One region of the Bacillus inaquosorum genome, then DNA from elsewhere that is predicted to be linked to it. Evidence: a T-box and tRNA genes for the amino acid it is inferred to sense, from the RefSeq annotation. Region 1 holds a T-box; the other holds one or more tRNA genes.
What was found. A T-box is a leader RNA that pairs with one kind of tRNA and senses whether it is charged. The one in region 1 lies ahead of tyrS (tyrosine--tRNA ligase), so its partner is inferred to be a tRNA-Tyr.
Positions count from the first base shown of each region.

Region 2: it encodes a tRNA-Tyr, which carries the amino acid that the T-box ahead of tyrS (tyrosine--tRNA ligase) is inferred to sense. The anticodon was not compared.

Region 1 is NZ_CP096592.1:3,027,347-3,037,417, reverse strand. It holds gene motP (flagellar motor protein MotP) at 1-380, shown strand, start outside; gene motS (flagellar motor protein MotS) at 370-1,092, shown strand; gene M1M80_RS15375 (acetoin utilization protein AcuC) at 1,104-2,270, opposite strand; gene M1M80_RS15370 (acetoin utilization AcuB family protein) at 2,267-2,911, opposite strand; gene acuA (acetoin utilization protein acetyltransferase AcuA) at 2,938-3,570, opposite strand; gene acsA (acetate--CoA ligase) at 3,730-5,448, shown strand; T-box leader at 5,503-5,740, shown strand; gene tyrS (tyrosine--tRNA ligase) at 5,791-7,059, shown strand; gene sr7p (small protein SR7P) at 7,189-7,317, shown strand; gene rpsD (30S ribosomal protein S4) at 7,339-7,941, opposite strand; gene M1M80_RS15345 (diguanylate cyclase domain-containing protein) at 8,236-9,975, shown strand; gene M1M80_RS15340 (GAF domain-containing protein) at 10,013-10,071, opposite strand, start outside.
Region 2 is NZ_CP096592.1:982,560-992,630, reverse strand. It holds gene fabD (ACP S-malonyltransferase) at 1-758, opposite strand, end outside; gene M1M80_RS04925 (4'-phosphopantetheinyl transferase superfamily protein) at 825-1,604, opposite strand; gene M1M80_RS04920 (class I SAM-dependent methyltransferase) at 1,783-2,451, opposite strand; gene M1M80_RS04915 (MATE family efflux transporter) at 2,536-3,894, opposite strand; gene M1M80_RS04910 (acyltransferase domain-containing protein) at 3,937-4,893, opposite strand; gene loaP (antiterminator LoaP) at 5,046-5,603, opposite strand; tRNA gene M1M80_RS04900 (tRNA-Leu) at 6,677-6,758, opposite strand; tRNA gene M1M80_RS04895 (tRNA-Leu) at 7,040-7,128, opposite strand; tRNA gene M1M80_RS04890 (tRNA-Cys) at 7,136-7,206, opposite strand; tRNA gene M1M80_RS04885 (tRNA-Gly) at 7,212-7,286, opposite strand; tRNA gene M1M80_RS04880 (tRNA-Gln) at 7,334-7,405, opposite strand; tRNA gene M1M80_RS04875 (tRNA-His) at 7,415-7,490, opposite strand; tRNA gene M1M80_RS04870 (tRNA-Trp) at 7,515-7,588, opposite strand; tRNA gene M1M80_RS04865 (tRNA-Tyr) at 7,594-7,678, opposite strand; tRNA gene M1M80_RS04860 (tRNA-Thr) at 7,700-7,772, opposite strand; tRNA gene M1M80_RS04855 (tRNA-Phe) at 7,778-7,853, opposite strand; tRNA gene M1M80_RS04850 (tRNA-Asp) at 7,866-7,942, opposite strand; tRNA gene M1M80_RS04845 (tRNA-Met) at 7,957-8,033, opposite strand; tRNA gene M1M80_RS04840 (tRNA-Val) at 8,041-8,116, opposite strand; tRNA gene M1M80_RS04835 (tRNA-Glu) at 8,126-8,197, opposite strand; tRNA gene M1M80_RS04830 (tRNA-Ser) at 8,232-8,323, opposite strand; tRNA gene M1M80_RS04825 (tRNA-Asn) at 8,329-8,403, opposite strand; rRNA gene rrf (5S ribosomal RNA) at 8,413-8,528, opposite strand; rRNA gene M1M80_RS04815 (23S ribosomal RNA) at 8,642-10,071, opposite strand, start outside.

The DNA.
Region 1 (10,071 bases):
GACGGCGTGTTTTTGAAAAAGCGGGTGAATTCGCTCCGGCATGGGGCATGATCGGAACGCTCGTCGGGCTCGTGCTGATGCTCAAAAACTTAAATGATCCACAAATGCTTGGACCGAATATGGCCGTTGCGCTTCTGACGACCTTATATGGGTCATTGCTGGCAAACATGGTGTTCAACCCGATTGCGGCTAAGCTCGAAGAAAAAACAGAAAGTGAAATCTTCATCAAGCAGGTAATGGTTGAGGGCATTATCGGAATCCAATCCGGTAAAAACCCTCGCAATCTCGAAAGCCAGCTTGTCGTTTTCAGCTCCCGGGAAGAATGGCAGAAGCAGCCGAATCAAGTAAAAACAAAAAAGGGATCTGTACATGAAGCTTAGAAGAGAACGTTTTGAAAGAAGGAATGGAAGCGGGAAAAACAGTCAATCTTCATCCAGCTGGATGGTCACCTTTACAGATCTGATTACCTTGATCCTTGTGTTCTTTATTTTACTTTTTTCGATGTCCCAAATCGATCTGCAAAAATTTAAAGCCGCAGTCGATTCGATCCAAAAGGAAGGCGGCGGGCTCCAGCCGGACCAAACGTCCATAGAAAAAAAGGATACAGCGCCAGCCGATGCGGAGAAGCAAGAGGATCAGCAGGATCAGCTTCTCAAGAAAGTAAATACATATATAAAAGACAATCATTTGAAGGCCACAGCCAAACGGGATGAACGCGGTGTCGTGCTCGTTCTGCAGGAGGCTGTGCTGTTTGATACAGGTGAGGCAAAGGTGCTGAAAAATGCCGAAACACTTCTCCACCAAATTGCCGTTCTTCTTCAAACCATTCCAAATGACATTCAGGTGGAGGGCCATACAGACAGCCGAAATATTTCGACATACCGATACCCGTCTAACTGGGAGCTGTCAGCAGCACGGGCGAGCGGAGTCATTCAATATTTCACATCAAAAGAGAATCTTCCATCGAAGCGCTTTATCGCTGTCGGTTATGCGGATACAAAGCCTGTAAAGGATAACAAGACAAACGAACACATGAAGGAAAACCGGCGTGTGGAAATTGTGATCAAAAAATCAAAAACGACCTCTTCGTGAAGGTCGTTTTTTTACTTTGTTCTTTGCTGCTGCTCAGATCGTATTGCATATAATGCTTTGCTGACAGTTTGAGCATTTTTTTCTGTAATTTCGGGCTTGCGGGGAATTGGAGGATATAAATCGTCCGGATCGCTCCAGCTGGACGGAAGGGTAACAGGGCATTGTTTTTGCCACTTAGCGATCCATTCGGGCGGGATATCGCGTCCGGGATCAATTCCCTTCATTTCAAGCCAAATTCTGGCCCAGGCGCGGGGCACGACACGCCAAATATCATATCCGCCGCCCCCGACTGCAATCCATTTCCCTCCGCAATATTGATGCGCTAAAGTGTGTGCAAGCCGGGGAATTTCTTCGTATATGTTGATAGTCGCAGATAAATGCGTCAGCGGGTCATAGTAATGGGCATCGGCGCCGTTTTGGCTGATAATGACATCCGGCTGAAAATAAGCCGCAACTTCTGAAGCTGCTGTCTGGTAAGCCTCAAGAAAAGAGTCATCCTCTGTAAAAGCGTCAAGCGGGATATTAAAAGAATAGCCATATCCTTTTCCACTGCCTTTTTCCTGGACTTGGCCGGTTCCGGGGAATAAATACCTTCCTGTTTCATGAATAGACAGCGTGCATACGTCAGGGTTATCGTAAAACGTAAATTGCACACCGTCCCCGTGGTGGGCGTCGGTATCAATATAAAGTACCCTGGCGCTGTATTTTTTCTGAATATATTGAATCGCCACAGCGCTGTCATTATATATGCAAAACCCTGAAGCTCTCCCACGAAAGCCGTGATGAAGGCCTCCTCCAAGGTTTGCCGCATGCAGGGCTTGTCCCGACATTACCCAGTCTGCGGCCGTTAAGGTGCCGCCGACTAAGAGTGATGCAGCTTCATGCATGCCTGCAAAGACAGGTGTATCTTCTGTGCCGAGCCCGTAGCTTTCTCCTTCTTCAGCGGGAAGTTTTCCTGCACCTGCAAGCTTTACCGCCTGAATGTAATCGTCTGTGTGGACAAGAGCAAGCTCCTCTTCTGCCGCGAGTCTTGGACTGACAATGTCTCCATCATCAAAGGCATTGATCGTCTTAAGCAAATCGTATGTTAACAGAACCCGCTGCTGATTAAATGGATGTTCCTGATGAAACATATAGGTTTGATAGGATGGAGAATAGATAAATACGCTGTCTCTCATAGCAGATCCCTTTGCTCTGCCGGCCAGACGACGTGATGACCATTTCTTTGTAATGCCTGCAAAAACGGCAGCGGATTCATCGTTTTTACACGGAAGACAAGCACTTTCACACCGGAATCATCATGCGGATAGACAAGCACACTCAATATTTTTACTTGAAGGTCTTGGCAAAGGCTGCTGATTTGCGCAAGGCTTTTGGTGATGTCGTTTACTTTTATTTCAATTTGCGACCCCGGCTGGTCAGCGCCTGTCAATTTGACAAATGTCCGCAGCAAATCCGTTTTTGTCAAAATGCCTATTAATTTTTGATGCTGTACCACTGGAAGACAGCCGATGCCATGCTCGTAGAACACGGCAGATATTTCTTCGACAAAATCAAGCGGGTGGGCGCAGACGACATCTTTTTTCATAATTGAATCTACGCTTCGTGTGAGAAATCGGCTTCGTTTGCTTTCTTCAAAAATACTCGGGCTGGCCTGTTTCATGTCTCTGTCTGTAATCATGCCGATCACATGGCGGTCTTCATCTACAACAGGCAGATGCCTGATATGGAATTCCTTCAGTTTGCATATTGCTGTTTCAAGCGTATCCGTCTTCGTTAATGTAATGACATCCCTTTTCATGATTTGCTCAACAATCATTATTTTTTCCCCTTTGTCAGTGTCAGTTAGTACATAAAACGATGATAAAAACGGAGCCTGTCAAATTGTTCAATTGATTCCTGGCTGACGTTTTTTCCGATGCGTGCCATCAGACAGTTTGCAGGGTGGGAGCTGATCTCTGGCTCATCCGTCGCAAACCAGACCAATCCGCCTGCGTTCATCATCTTCTCCATGAGCTTTCTGTATTCCCACACATCTTTTTTCATTCCTTTTAAATCCCAATGCCAGTAATATTCCGTCGTCATCACAATGTAGTTTTCCATTTGCTCATCCATCATGCTGACGGTCAGAAGCGTCTTACCGACAGAACATCCCCGATAGGCCGGCGCCACCTCGATGGCCCCGAGCTCAAGCAAATCCTCCATATTTCCTTCAGACCATCTTTCGAGCGGGTCAGGATATAAATACGTCACATAGCCGACAATGGTTCGGCCGTCTCTGGCGATGATAATGCGCCCCTCGGGAAGGCCGGCAATGTCGACTAGCGCTCCATGCTGCTCGCGGGGCGGGCGAAATGCGGTTAAATCCTTATGAAACTCATAACCTGCCAAATCCTCTTGAGAGACAGGCCCTTCTATCAGTAAGGAGCCGGTTGCTGTTTTGATGTTTGCTGAATGGTATGTTTTATGATGTTCCACTGATCCACCGTCCCATCAATTCTTATAAAAATACATGCCTTCTTTAAGAATAACAAATTATAAAGCGTTTTCAATATGGTTTATATTTTAAAAATTGAGAAGAATATGAATATATACTATAATAAATGTGACAACTTCAGCAAAGGGGGATGTTTGGGCATGAATTTGAAAGCGTTACCAGCAGTGGAAGGGGATTATCATTTAAAAAACTATGAAGAAACGTACCGGCATTTTGATTGGGCCGAGGCAGAGAAACATTTCTCCTGGAATGAGACAGGGAAATTGAATGCGGCATATGAAGCGATTGACCGCCATGCCGAATCGTTTCGAAAAAACAAAGTAGCGCTTTATTATAAAGACGCAAACCGGGATGAAAAATACACATTTAAAGAAATGAAGGAAGAATCAAACAGAGCCGGGAATGTGCTGAAACGGTATGGAAATGTGGAAAAAGGGGACCGCGTTTTTATTTTTATGCCGAGATCACCCGAGCTTTATTTTATTATGCTGGGCGCTATCAAAATTGGCGCCATCGCCGGGCCGCTGTTCGAAGCATTTATGGAGGGAGCGGTGAAGGACCGGCTTGAAAACAGTGAGGCGAAGGTTGTTGTCACGACGCCTGAGCTGCTGGAGAGAATACCGGCTGACAAACTGCCTCACTTACAGCATATATTCGTAGTCGGCGGAGAGGCTGAGAGCGGTACAAACATCATCAATTATGATGAAGCAGCAAAGCTGGAGAGCACAAGACTGGATATCGAATGGATGGACAAAAAAGACGGCTATCTGCTTCACTATACATCGGGCTCTACCGGAACGCCAAAGGGTGTGCTTCATGTCCATGAAGCGATGATTCAGCAATATCAGACAGGAAAGTGGGTCCTTGATTTACAGGAAGAAGACATTTACTGGTGCACAGCTGATCCGGGCTGGGTGACAGGTACGGTATACGGCATTTTTGCACCGTGGCTGAACGGAGCGACAAATGTCATCGTCGGCGGACGTTTCAGCCCGGAAAGCTGGTATGGAACGATTGAGCAGCTTGGCGTCAATGTCTGGTACAGCGCGCCGACCGCTTTTCGGATGCTGATGGGTGCGGGAGATGAGATGGCTGCGAAATATGATCTAACCTCACTCCGGCATGTGCTCAGTGTCGGAGAGCCGTTAAATCCGGAAGTCATCAGATGGGGGCATAAAGTCTTTAACAAACGAATTCACGATACGTGGTGGATGACAGAAACGGGCAGCCAGCTCATCTGCAACTATCCTTGCATGGATATCAAACCGGGTTCAATGGGTAAGCCGATTCCCGGTGTGGAGGCAGCAATCGTTGACAATCAGGGCAACGAGCTTCCGCCGTATCGAATGGGCAATCTCGCCATTAAAAAGGGCTGGCCTTCCATGATGCATACCATTTGGAATAACCCTGAAAAGTACGAATCGTATTTCATGCCGGGCGGCTGGTATGTGTCTGGCGATTCTGCTTACATGGATGATGAGGGATATTTCTGGTTCCAAGGCAGAGTTGATGATGTCATTATGACCTCCGGTGAACGCGTCGGCCCATTTGAAGTGGAAAGCAAGCTTGTCGAACATCCGGCCATTGCAGAAGCGGGCGTGATCGGAAAGCCCGATCCGGTGCGGGGAGAAATCATTAAAGCCTTTATCGCACTCAGAGAAGGATTTGAGCCGTCCGATAAACTGAAAGACGAGATCCGCCTATTTGTAAAGCAGGGTCTTGCAGCCCATGCGGCTCCGCGTGAAATTGAATTTAAAGATAAGCTTCCGAAAACCCGGAGCGGAAAGATCATGAGACGCGTGCTTAAGGCGTGGGAGCTTAATCTGCCGGCTGGAGATCTGTCAACGATGGAGGATTAAAAGGCGACGTTGACACGGGATTTTATTTATGTTAAAAATGAGATAGCTTCATATGAAAAGGTAAAGATTGAGACAAGTAGAATATCCTTACGTTCCAGAGAGCTGATGGCCGGTGAAAATCAGCACAGACGGATATATCGAATACACTCATGAACCGCTTTTGCAAACAAAGCCAGCCAGGCTTTCAGTAGTGAAAGAACGGACCTGATCCGTTATCAGGCAAAGTGATAAGACGAATGTTTTGCGTTCTCTTATTAGTAGGGTGGTACCGCGATAATCAATCGTCCCTTCGTGTAAACGAAGGGGCGTTTTTTATTTTAATCAAAAAAGGAGCTATATCTCATGACAAACTTACTTGAAGACTTATCCTTCCGCGGATTGATTCAGCAAATGACGGATGAAGAAGGATTAAATAAACAGCTGAATGAAGAAAAAATCCGCCTGTACTCAGGCTTTGATCCGACAGCAGACAGCTTGCATATCGGACACCTGCTGCCCATTTTAACACTCCGCCGTTTTCAGCTTGCGGGGCATCATCCGATTGCACTTGTGGGCGGCGCGACTGGTCTCATCGGCGATCCGAGCGGAAAAAAAGCGGAGCGTACATTAAACACTGCTGACATCGTATCCGAATGGTCCCAAAAAATCAAAAACCAGCTGTCCAGATTTCTTGATTTTGATGCAGCAGAAAACCCTGCTGTCATCGCGAACAACTATGACTGGATCGGCAAAATGAATGTAATCGACTTCCTTCGTGACGTCGGTAAAAACTTCGGCATCAATTACATGCTGGCAAAAGACACGGTCAGCTCAAGAATTGAATCCGGCATTTCATACACGGAATTCAGCTACATGATTCTTCAATCTTATGACTTCTTAAATCTGTACAGAGAGAAAAACTGTAAGCTGCAAATCGGCGGAAGTGATCAGTGGGGCAACATCACAGCGGGTCTTGAACTGATCAGAAAATCAGAAGAAGAAGGAGCAAAAGCGTTCGGCCTCACCATTCCGCTTGTCACAAAAGCAGACGGCACGAAGTTCGGAAAAACGGAAGGCGGCGCGATCTGGCTTGATAAGGAAAAAACATCGCCGTATGAGTTCTATCAATTCTGGATCAACACAGATGACCGTGACGTTGTCAAATACTTAAAATACTTTACGTTCCTATCAAAAGAGGAAATTGAAGCATACGCTGAGAAAACAGAAACGGCGCCTGAAAAGCGTGAAGCGCAAAAACGCTTGGCAGAAGAAGTGACAGCGCTCGTTCATGGACGCGAGGCGCTGAAGCAAGCCATCAATATTTCCCAAGCATTGTTCAGCGGCAATATTAAAGAGCTTTCTGCCCAAGACGTAAAAGTGGGCTTTAAAGATGTCCCTTCTATGGAAGCTGACATCAGCCAAGAGCTTTCACTTGTAGATGTATTGGTGCAATCTAAATTATCTCCTTCAAAACGCCAAGCGCGTGAAGACATTCAAAACGGAGCTGTTTACATTAACGGCGAACGCCAAACGGAGATCAATTATATCCTATCGGCTGAAGACCGCATCGAAGATCAATTTACTGTTCTGCGCCGCGGAAAGAAAAAATACTTCCTTGTGACGTACAAATAAGAAAAAAGATCCTTTGCCTAACGGCAAAGGATCTTTTTTTGTTTATCGCATAGGAATGACAGGAAAAGAGTATATTAGATAGGGCAAACACGACCAATCATCACCTTTTAACAGAAAGGAGCGCTCACCGTGAATCTCATGTGCACGATTGCAAAAGAAAGGCTGCAGCGGGATTATTGGGAGCAGCAGGCGCAGGAAAGTGTTGGCCGGCAAGAGGCAAAAGACGAATCAGACGATAAAAAAACCCCGACCGCATAGCGGCAGGGGTTTTTTAAACGATTAACGAGAGTAGAACTCAACGATAAGCGCTTCGTTAATTTCCGGAGCAAGTTCAGAACGCTCAGGAAGACGAGTGAAAGTACCTTCAAGCTTTTCAGCGTCGAAAGTAAGGTATTCAGGAACGAAGTTGTTCACTTCTACAGATTCTTTGATGATAGAAAGGTTTCTTGATTTTTCGCGAACACCGATTGTTTGGCCAGGTTTCACTAGGTAAGACGGGATGTCAACGCGGCTTCCGTCTACAAGAATGTGACCGTGGTTAACCAATTGGCGAGCTTGACGGCGAGTACGTGCTAAACCTAGCTTGTACACAACGTTATCAAGACGAGAATCTAAAAGAATCATGAAGTTTTCACCATGTTTACCAGCTAGTTTGCCAGCTCTGTCAAACAAAGTGCGGAATTGGCGTTCGTTTACACCGTACATGTGACGAAGCTTTTGCTTTTCTTGCAATTGCAAACCGTATTCTGATAATTTTTTACGTTGTCCTGGACCGTGTGGGCCTGGAGCGTAAGGGCGTTTTTCTAATTCTTTTCCTGTACCGCTAAGAGAGATTCCTAGACGGCGGGACAGTTTCCAAGATGGACCTGTATAGCGAGCCATAATGTGACTCCTCCTTTGGTTTTATTTTTGTGGAAAATAAAAACCGTCTGCTCTATTCGACCATGCACATTTTGTTTTCATGTATCCTCGCTCCAGCAGCAGAGAGTTACACGATACACCTTATGGATAAGGAACAAAATGAAAACATAGAAGCTGAACAAAAAGGCTGCAATATTTCACACAAAGGTCATTATATAATTTATTTGTTTTGAAGTCAACCATTCCTCCATTATTGATTCACCGTTTATGATATAATAAACAAAAATTAGTGGTAAACTTTTAGGTGATAAAAACATGGTAGAACAAACAAAAGATCAATTATCCGCCTTTCATTATCATATGCTCGATTTTTTATTGACCAAATCTGAAAAAGTTACATTCACCGACTCTTTCATATGGCTGACTTCGGCTATTCAAACCTATTTTTCATCCCTTTGTATTTCGCTTACACCGTCACCATCAGACTCTGTGGCAAATGTGGCAGATGATGAAGTGCGTTTTTCCGCTTATAAAATAAACGCTTCATTTTATAAGATTGAGGACGTCTCTGGCAGGCGCTTTCACCTTACATGCAGACAGGATGGAGAGATTCCTGAAGGGCTTCCGGACGTGGTTGCTTCATTTTTAAACCAGTCAAAGAAACAGGAAAGACTCTATATCAAAACGATCTATCAAAAAAAGATATATAAAATGACTGAGCTGTTCCATTCACTGCTTGATCAGACAGAGGTGCTGAAGCAGCTTTTAGAAAGCTTAACCCGCACGTTTTCTCTGTTTAAGTTCTCTTTATTTATATCGCACGACCAAGATCAATGTTTAGGCGTTCCTGCAAAAGAGCTGTATATGGAAGGGGAAAAATCCGATTCCTTTGCGCTCAAAGTGTATTTGACCGGAGATATTTTGCGGAAAAATGAATCTGCCGCCTACATTCCGATAAAAGGACAGCAGGGAACGTACGGAGTTTTGATGGCTGAAGGAACGGGAGGCAGTTTTATTACTGACGCCTATCTTGACGAAATGTCGCTGATAGCAAACGCGGCAGGAAAAGCGTTTGAAAATGCCCAGCTCTATGAACAATCAAAAGCAAGCATCGCAAATTTGGAATTGATCAATGAAACGTCACGCCGCCTGAATCAGCGGCTGACGCTGACCGATACGATGAATGATCTGGCTGTGAGAATGGCAGAATCGTTCCAAGCGGAAGAAGTCGGTTTTTTTCATATAGACCATTTTGAAAACCTAACATTGCTCCCCGGCAGCACAGCGTTTTTCAAAGAAGCGAAGCCATCTGATTTTTATCATGAATTGAAAGAAAAGCTGTATGAAGGGGAAAAAGGAGTTTTTATCGGAAATGGCCAGTCTGTTTTCGGGAAGGCCGGCTACGGCTCGCTGATGGCCGTTCCGATGATTGAGAATGACCGGCTTTTAGGCTTTGCGGTTTTATTGAAACAGGAGATGTACGCTTTTACTTTTGAAATGTACAAGCTGTTTCAGGCGCTGATCCATCACGCGACACTGGCTGTAACCAACTCAATGCTCCGGGACCGCCTTGAGCATCTTGTGAAAACAGATCAGCTGACTGAGCTGTATTCAAGGGTGTATTTAGATGAAAAAATTCAATACAGCATGAAAATCCACCAAAAGGGTGTTTTTATTCTTGTTGATATAGATAATTTCAAGAATGTAAATGATACGTACGGACATCAGACTGGGGACGAGATTTTAATTCAAGTCGCTTCGGTGATTAAAAGCAACATCCGCAAGCATGATGTCGGCGCCCGCTGGGGAGGCGAGGAGCTGGCGATTTATTTGCCGAATGTGACGGTTGCGGTGGGAAAACGGATTACTGAGAGACTGGTTTATGCGGTCAGAAAAAACACGAAACCCGAGGTGACCATATCCTGCGGGATTTCCTGCTGGACGGCAGAAACAAGAAAGTCCCTGAAAGAGCTTGTGCATGAGGCTGATGAAGCGCTCTACAGCGCGAAACGAAACGGAAAAAACCGCATGATGGTTCACGAATCAATAAAATAAAAAAAGCCCAAAACAATATCAGTTTTGGGCTTTTATGTTAATGTGCTAACGCTTTTTCAAGCGTTTCGGCAAATTGTGATAAGTACTTTTCATCAA
Region 2 (10,071 bases), 2.0 Mb from region 1:
TATCGGATACTTTCCGTCCATTTCACAGGATGATCAATTTGTGCAATGAGATTATCCTTAATATTTTCCCCATACGGTCTTGCCTCAACATTAGATATGATAGGAATGGCTGGGGCAAAGAAAGAAAATTCATCCAAGTAGTCAGAAAATTCCGATTTAACTTTTTGCATATAACGAGAATGAAAAGCACCACTTGTGTTTAGCGGGACAAACAACTGGACATTTGGTGTCTGCTCAAAGATCCCCTTTGCTCGCGTAATATCTTCTTGTGAACCGGATAAAACCATTTGTGTCGGTGAGTTGTAGTTGGCAATATCCAGTTGAGCCAACCCGTTTAAGGCCAAAACTTCGGCAATCTGCTGTTCATTCAAGCCAACAACTGCCGCCATCCCGCCGCCATAGCATTGACTCATCAACTCGCCTCTTTTTTTAACCAACTTAAGACCTGTTTCAAAATCAAATACCCCTGCGGCAAAAAGAGCATTATACTCTCCCAGACTGTGTCCTGCCAAATAATCCGGCTTTTCATTCGCTTCCTTTATCCTTTTTAAATAGTGAAATGCATTAACGACAAACAATGCAGGCTGCGTATATTGGGTTTTCCCTAGACTCTCCTCTGGGTTTTCCAAACATAATGTCTGAATGGAATACCCCAGTATATCATCGGCCTGCTTAGTTAAATGAGGGAATTCTGTAAATAATCCCTCGCCCATTCCCTTTTTCTGAGACCCTTGTCCTGGAAAAACATAAACGGTCATTATCTTATCCCCTTCTTTTTTAGTTTTCAAAATCATATAACATCGGGTTATTGGCATACCATCAATCTATGTATTTATCCTCTCCAATACTGGCGTTACCTGAGATAATAAGCGGTAAATAGAGTCTTTTGGCCAATCAACTCCTTTTGGATGGGTAATGGAACAAATATAAGATGTAAAAAAAAACGAGGTGGCACAATACTGTGGAAAGTTTTCAAAGTAGCTTGTTACCACAGGATGGGCTACCTCCACTGTACGAATGGCAAAGATGTCAATCGGGGATGTAAACCCCGTTTTCAACACTTTAGACAAGCTTTCTTTGACTGTCCAGAAAAGGGTGAGCGAATGAACTGAAGAAAAAGGCAGTGATTGTATCAAACCATGCTCTTCAGCCGTCATCTGACCAGCCAATACCGCTTGTTTATCCGCTTGAAGCCGCTCAATATCAACACCTAGTGGGCAGGTATCCGGATATGCGAGTGCCATGCCTAAATCATCACAATGAGAGATGGTGACTTGAATTGCTGACCTGCCTGGAAAGTGAACAACCGGTTGATGGAAAATCCCCGGTTCAATTGCAATTGCACTTAATTTCTCTTCCCCACTTAGCAGTGATACAGCATTTTTTCCTGCATATCTGCCCGCCAGGTAGCTTTTTATTCTCCTATTAAACTGCAATTGGCTAAAATAGACCCTTTCCTTTGGATGAAGAAATGATTTTGTTTGTAGATAATCGTGAAATGAGTCTGAATAGCATAGGCAACAAGTCGATGGAAAGTCCTGTTCTTCCTCCCTTTTAAAAGCCAGGCGGGTTGTCCACAGCATCGGCAAGTTTTCATTGTGCATCCTATTCATCCTTTCTCACCAGTGAAATATGCTTTATCTAAACTTATAGCTATCAAAATCATTTCAATGCATGATAATCAAAACCCCGATTTTGAAATAAAAAAGAGAGTCTCGAAGAATAAGTTCCTTTGACTCCATCAAAATATCAATATCTATTTTCATTTACAAACGCTGTCAACTATCTCTCTAACCATGCCTCTATTCCAATGAGACCTTCTTTTAAGTCACATGTCTCAAAGTTACTCTCTTTGACGAATGCCATAAACTTCTCTTTCGTATAGGCTTGCTTAATCACTACATTTCGAAACATCCACTTAATAATCATGGCATTCAGTCCTTTGAATCCCATATCATCCGTTACAAATTTATTGATATCTGCTTTGGGCACATCCCCTTTAAAATCGATGATAACTGCCTTACCTCCCGGTTTTAATACTCTTTTCATCTCATTTAGTGCTATGACCGGTTGAGCAAAATTCTTAAAAGCCGCCCGGCAAACGACCAAATTAAAGGATTCATCATCAAACGGGATCTGTGCCGCATCACCATGACGAAAATCAACGTCCACCCCTGCTTTGCCGGCATTGTTCTGTGCCATGTGTACAAACTTATCGCTAATATCCACCCCGGAAATCTGAAAATTCCCTAACTTAGCCAGTTCAATCGATAAATAGCCAGGACCAGGAGCTAGCTCCAGCACAGAATCCCCATCAGATAAGGCCTTTAAAACCTTTTTCGCATCCCGTGTATATTTTTCGATTTTTTTCTGTGTGTTCTTCGCATACCAAGTACCAATAACACCGTTCATACCCGGTCCCTTGTAACTCTTGGTTGGATTTTCAGACATATCTCATCACTCCTTCAAAGATAATATTTTCCCTTCTCCTGTGACCTGAGCTTCAAAAGTTAGCCGCTCAGCGGTCTAACTCATTTAAGATGGCATAACTCCCTGTGTTTTCATTTCTTTAACATCCAATTTTTTCTTCCATAAACCAGATAGATAATATAACCAACTGCATATTGCCAACGCGATAAAGCTAGTTAGAACTGCGAACCATACGCCCGTTACTTTAAAGCCCGCTTGTGTAAGTATCGCTGCAGCAGGCACCCTGATTACAAGGAGGGAAGCTAAGGAAAAAACTAAGGTGACCCCTCCTTTTCCAGCCCCGTTAATGATGCCATTACAAGCATATAAAAGTGTAAAAAGGAGATAGCCAAAGCAGATGATTTTCAAATAATCCGCACCAATCGTGACAATAGATGGGGTAGTTATAAAGATCCTTATAATCCATTCAGGGAAGAGAAAACAGGACAATGCTATTAAAAATGTAAATGGAAAATTAATGAGTAGCCCCCAATGAAAAAGACTCTTGATTCTCTCCAGTTTCTCCCCCTGCACCAATTGTTTTGTTAGGATCGTCATAGCAATCATAACCGCAATTGCCGGTAGTGCCACAAGGGAATCAATTCGGCTAATGATATAGAATGCCGCTGTCGCATCAATCCCAAAAGGATTGACAAAAATAATAATGCATGTGTACCCCAAAGCCAATAGAAACTGTTGTATAAAAACAGGGATGCTTATCGGTAATAATGGAACTAGGATGTCGCGATCCCATCTTAATTTTGTCGGTTTAATGAGTAAGCCTTTATAATGTCGTAAGAGATAGCCCACAGAAACGATGATAGCAATAATCGAAACAATAAAAGAAGCAAATACTGCCCCATATAATCCTAACTTAGGAAAGGGACCGATCCCTATAATCCACATGGGGACCAGCACTAAATTTCCAGCTGTGGCAATCACAATAAAAAGCATCCGTGCAAACGTATACCCAACATCCCTCAGCAGGGATGTAATTAAAAATGAGAAATACATAATAGTGAAACCAATGGCCATAATTTGAAGATATCCTATTGCCAGTTCAATAATACCCTCAGGTGTTCCCAGCATTTTTAGAATCCATTGAGCACCAAGATAAATTCCCACTGACACAAGCAGTACTATAAAGATGGCAAAAGACCATGAGACATTAATTTGTTTTTGCACCACATCATCTCGATTTTTCTTAGAAAGAAAACGCTGTAACATGGGTGTTGAAGTTAATTTTGCCGCTCCGTTAGCGATTGCTGACATTGCCAAAATGATAGGAAAGCAAGCACCTACCGCAGCTACTGCCTTACCGCCAACTAATTGCCCAACCCAAATTATATGAATAAGACCATCAACCATAACCAGAGCACTTTCAATAAAAATTGGAAAGGCCAACTGAATAATTCTTTTATTCACTCTATTATCTTCCTCCTTAGTCTTTTTTGATTCATTTTCACATTATTGGACACTCTTGGTATACACACTTTCTAATGCCCTGACGTTATCAGTATATGGTGAAAGAATACTAAAAATAGATATATCTGTACGATTCCTAAAATGAGCTTTGGCTAGGTTGGCTAATGTGCCTGAAGGCCCTAAATCTATCAAAATTGTCCCTCCATGATCCACCGCTTCTGTTAAAGCTCTAATAAAATGGATTGGCTTTTTTAGCACATTCCAAAAATACTCAGCAGTCAAATGTTCTAGTTTTTTCCCAGTCACAGAGGAATAAAACGGAAGACACGGTGATTTAAATGATATTTGAGACAAACTCTCTTGAACTGCTTCGCTCGCCAATTCAATATGCTCAGAATGGAATGGAATTGTTACAGGTAGCTTATGATAAGTAATTTCTTTTAAGCGAAGATATCGCTCCACCGTATTTATTCCTTCCTGATTAGCACTTATTACAAAATGGGATTCATTGTTAATTGCAGCGAGATTGGCATGATGATGAAGAATTGGAACCTCATCATAAATTTTATGTGTATCTAGGATCGCCATCATTCCTCCCGGTGAACTGAACTTATTCAATAGCTGAACTTGATCTATCAAAATATTTAGAACCTCTTCTGGATGGAAAACATCAGCCACTACAGCAGCAGCATATTCACCCATACTAGACCCTATTACCGCATGAGGACGTATCCCTTTTGAAACCAGCAAACGAGCCAAAGCAACTTCTGTTATAAAAATTGCAGGGTGCGTATAGAACAAGTCACTAAAAATATCGCTTTTTAAACGATGTTCATTGTAGATATAATTAATTATCGATTTTCCAGTGGCTTTTTGAAATACCGCATCCAGCTGACCCATGTTTTTACTGAAAATCGATTCATGTTCATACAACTCCCTTCCCATTTTAAAGTATTGAGTGCCTTGTCCCGAAAACATAAAAATGATTTTTTCCTTCATAACCTCATCACACCTAACAATAGACACCACTCCCCTGATAAAATTAGCTAAAGTCTGACATACAAAAAGTCCCCTTTCCAAGAGAAATATGAATTTTCCCTTGGAAAGGGGGCTAATTTACAAGTTTAAATTTTTAAATATTAAGACTTTATTTAGCTGTCTCTGGTTAACACTTCAACTCCCACATCAACCAATTTTATTACTCCCATAAAATTCAACTCAATTTTGGCTCTGTTTTTACGCTTATCGATTTTTTTTATAATTCCTTCAAGACCCTTTAAAGGACCAGAAATGACAGTTATTTCTGAATTTTCTTTATAAATTTGCGAAAAACCAATTGTTTCATTTTGTTGCAATAACTGAAGAATTGGCGCGATCTCTTTTTCTTCAATCGTGCAAAAGACACTAGTTATATTATGACTCACATCGTCTACCAGATAATCAGTTTTATATTTATATGAATTAAGAAGACGGAAACATCTTGGTATTTTTTTGAGTCCATAGTATATGTCTATATTCATATACGTATTAAGAAATACATACCCTGGGAATAAAAGTCTACTTGCCTCATATAGTTTACCTTGTCGCTTTTCTCGTATCTTTCTTTTCGGAACAATTACCTCAATTATTAATTCAGCAAAATACTTTTTGATCAAACATTTCACAATTTCTTCTTGACCTGTTTCGACATAAAGGACATACCAAGACATTCAAATACCCATCCCTTTCAACATTTGAATAAAGGCATAGCTTCGCCCTATCGTCCAGGAGTAACCAGCACTACGCTAACACTCTCTATTATCCCCTTAGTCCATTAACGTGCCGAAACAACGATTAACTTTCTGTGGTTCTTTTTATGTGAAATAGAACAAGTATAGGTCCCCGGAAAAGAAAAAACAGTTGAAGTATTACACAGCGTATACAAAAATATTTAGTTAGCTTAAAGTAAACTTTTAATGAGTAATACAACATTTGTTCTATCCTATTTGTAATTCCATTTACAGTTAAAGTTTACTAATAATTCTTCTAAATGTAAATATGAAATATCGAAAAATTCATAAATACGGATACTTTGTGACAACATAGGAATTATAATACTATGCACGGTAAAAGACAAAATTGTTAGTAATGCTAAAAATAAATCTGGTATAAAGTTTCATGTAGAGAAGCGCACAAGATTAAGTAATTATATGTTATAAAGAATGCTTCTTGCGATAGCCTTATCTATTTCAAGTAAACAGTAGAATTGGGTTGCTAAATTAAAAGGTTACCTGCTTATACCTTTTGTTTCTTTTACATAAACATGTATGAAGACCAATAATCTTAGTTTTTTTAAAAAATTTATCCTTTTCAAAAAAAGCCTCTAAGTATGGAGTAACAGTCACTTCTGATAAGTGGCTTTACATTATCTATACATAGAGGGCATAATATCAGGATACAAGGTTGAAGCCTAGGTTTCTTTAATTGGTAATATTACTTTTATTTGCTTTGATATGTGGAAGAGTTTGTTTCATGTTTTTTGGAGACTGAACAGGCGGTACCTCTTTTCACCTTTCCAAGTAAGAAACAGGCACAGGCAACGTAGCCAGATATCTACGTCCTAACAAGTCAGTCGATATGCAACTGAAAATCTGCAAAATAACAATACAAAGGAAGCTTTTGTAAGTGGGCCACAGTAACACCGACCTTACTAATATTATTATGTGCAAACAAAAAAAGATAGGTAATTACCTATCTTCATTCCATAATAATAAACTGATATATCTTGTTAATACCAAGTATATACCGGTGGTCGGGGTCGAACCGACACTCCAGAAGGAACACGATTTTGAGTCGTGCGCGTCTGCCAATTCCGCCACACCGGCAAGTTTTTCGTCGTATCTAACCGACGAATATAAATATATCATGGATCTTTTAAAGTGTCAACGTATTTCAAAAAAGTTTTTTTGGAAATATAATAATAAAAAAGTGTTAAGAGACTTAGCTAAACATAATGGCTCAAGCAGCTTTATGATCATGTATCGGAACTTAGCTGCTTATGATAAATCAAAGCAATAAAAAAATGATCTACTTGAGTAGATCATTAATATGATTAGTTATAGTTTAAACACGTAAACACCAATTCAACTTACCAAGTAAGTAAAATTGGTGCCGAGGGCCGGACTTGAACCGGCACGGTAGTCACCTACCGCAGGATTTTAAGTCCTGTGTGTCTGCCAATTCCACCACCCCGGCAAAAGAAAGGCGACACCCGGATTCGAACCGGGGATAAAGGTTTTGCAGACCTCTGCCTTACCACTTGGCTATGCCGCCGTAATTGGAGCGGAAGACGGGATTCGAACCCGCGACCCCCACCTTGGCAAGGTGGTGTTCTACCACTGAACTACTTCCGCATCTTAAGGAACTTAATACATCATATGCAGTTGATATAAAAGTGAGACTGGGCTAGCTGGATTCGAACCAACGCATGACGGAGTCAAAGTCCGTTGCCTTACCGCTTGGCTATAGCCCAATGATAATATGGGGCGATTGATGGGAATCGAACCCACGAGTGCCAGAGCCACAATCTGGTGCGTTAACCACTTCGCCACAACCGCCATAATCTCAAGATGTCATAAATTTGGCAGGGGCAGTAGGAATCGAACCCACACCGGAGGTTTTGGAGACCTCTGTTCTACCGTTAAACTATGCCCCTATAAATGGTGGAGGGGGGCAGATTCGAACTGCCGAACCCTGAGGGAGCGGATTTACAGTCCGCCGCGTTTAGCCACTTCGCTACCCCTCCACATTAAGTTTTGAAAAACAGTGCCGGCAAGAGGACTTGAACCCCCAACCTACTGATTACAAGTCAGTTGCTCTACCAATTGAGCTACACCGGCATAGGTGGTGGCTCGGGACGGAATCGAACCGCCGACACACGGATTTTCAGTCCGTTGCTCTACCAACTGAGCTACCGAGCCTTATTATTTAAATGGCGGTCCGGACGGGACTCGAACCCGCGACCTCCTGCGTGACAGGCAGGCATTCTAACCAACTGAACTACCGGACCGTATTGAATTATTTTGGTTGCGGGGGCAGGATTTGAACCTGCGACCTTCGGGTTATGAGCCCGACGAGCTACCGAACTGCTCCACCCCGCGATGATAATGGTGGAGGATGACGGGCTCGAACCGCCGACCCTCTGCTTGTAAGGCAGATGCTCTCCCAGCTGAGCTAATCCTCCATCATATAATGACCCGTACGGGATTCGAACCCGTGTTACCGCCGTGAAAGGGCGGTGTCTTAACCGCTTGACCAACGGGCCCAGACTTTCAATTGTGATTATGTATAAGTATCAGTGGCGGAGAGCAAGGGATTCGAACCCTTGAGACGGAGTTGACCGCCTACACGATTTCCAATCGTGCTCCTTCGACCACTCGGACAGCTCTCCAATAATGGCTCCGCAGGTAGGATTCGAACCTACGACCGATCGGTTAACAGCCGATAGCTCTACCACTGAGCTACTGCGGAATGAAGTCTGCCTGGCGATGTCCTACTCTCACAGGGGGAAACCCCCGACTACCATCGGCGCTGAAGAGCTTAACTTCCGTGTTCGGTATGGGAACGGGTGTGACCTCTTCGCCATCATCACCAGACAATTTCAGTGACATTTAACATTATACTATGTATTCTTGAGAAAATCAAGTGTTTTTTGTAAAAACTTATTCTCTCAAAACTAGATAACAGATGTGACATCATGATTAGAAATGTGGTTAAGTCCTCGATCGATTAGTATCTGTCAGCTCCATGTGTCGCCACACTTCCACCTCAGACCTATCAACCTGATCATCTTTCAGGGATCTTACTTCCTTGCGGAATGGGAAATCTCATCTTGAGGGGGGCTTCATGCTTAGATGCTTTCAGCACTTATCCCGTCCGCACATAGCTACCCAGCGATGCCCTTGGCAGAACAACTGGTACACCAGCGGTGCGTCCATCCCGGTCCTCTCGTACTAAGGACAGCTCCTCTCAAATTTCCTGCGCCCGCGACGGATAGGGACCGAACTGTCTCACGACGTTCTGAACCCAGCTCGCGTACCGCTTTAATGGGCGAACAGCCCAACCCTTGGGACCGACTACAGCCCCAGGATGCGATGAGCCGACATCGAGGTGCCAAACCTCCCCGTCGATGTGGACTCTTGGGGGAGATAAGCCTGTTATCCCCGGGGTAGCTTTTATCCGTTGAGCGATGGCCCTTCCATGCGGAACCACCGGATCACTAAGCCCGACTTTCGTCCCTGCTCGACTTGTAGGTCTCGCAGTCAAGCTCCCTTGTGCCTTTACACTCTGCGAATGATTTCCAACCATTCTGAGGGAACCTTTGGGCGCCTCCGTTACCTTTTAGGAGGCGACCGCCCCAGTCAAACTGCCCACCTGACACTGTCTCCCCGCCCGATAAGGGCGGCGGGTTAGAAGGTCAATACAGCCAGGGTAGTATCCCACCGATGCCTCCACCGAAGCTGGCGCTCCGGTTTCCAAGGCTCCTACCTATCCTGTACAAGCTGTACCAACATTCAATATCAGGCTGCAGTAAAGCTCCACGGGGTCTTTCCGTCCTGTCGCGGGTAACCTGCATCTTCACAGGTACTATAATTTCACCGAGTCTCTCGTTGAGACAGTGCCCAGATCGTTGCGCCTTTCGTGCGGGTCGGAACTTACCCGACAAGGAATTTCGCTACCTTAGGACCGTTATAGTTACGGCCGCCGTTTACTGGGGCTTCAATTCGCACCTTCGCTTACGCTAAGCGCTCCTCTTAACCTTCCAGCACCGGGCAGGCGTCAGCCCCTATACTTCGCCTTACGGCTTCGCAGAGACCTGTGTTTTTGCTAAACAGTCGCCTGGGCCTATTCACTGCGGCTCTCTCGGGCTTGCACCCTAACAGAGCACCCCTTCTCCCGAAGTTACGGGGTCATTTTGCCGAGTTCCTTAACGAGAGTTCTCTCGATCACCTTAGGATTCTCTCCTCGCCTACCTGTGTCGGTTTGCGGTACGGGCACCTCTCACCTCGCTAGAGGCTTTTCTTGGCAGTGTGGAATCAGGAACTTCGCTACTATATTTCGCTCGCCATCACAGCTCAGCCTTATGGGAAACGGATTTGCCTATTTCCCAGCCTAACTGCTTGGACGCGGATATCCAAT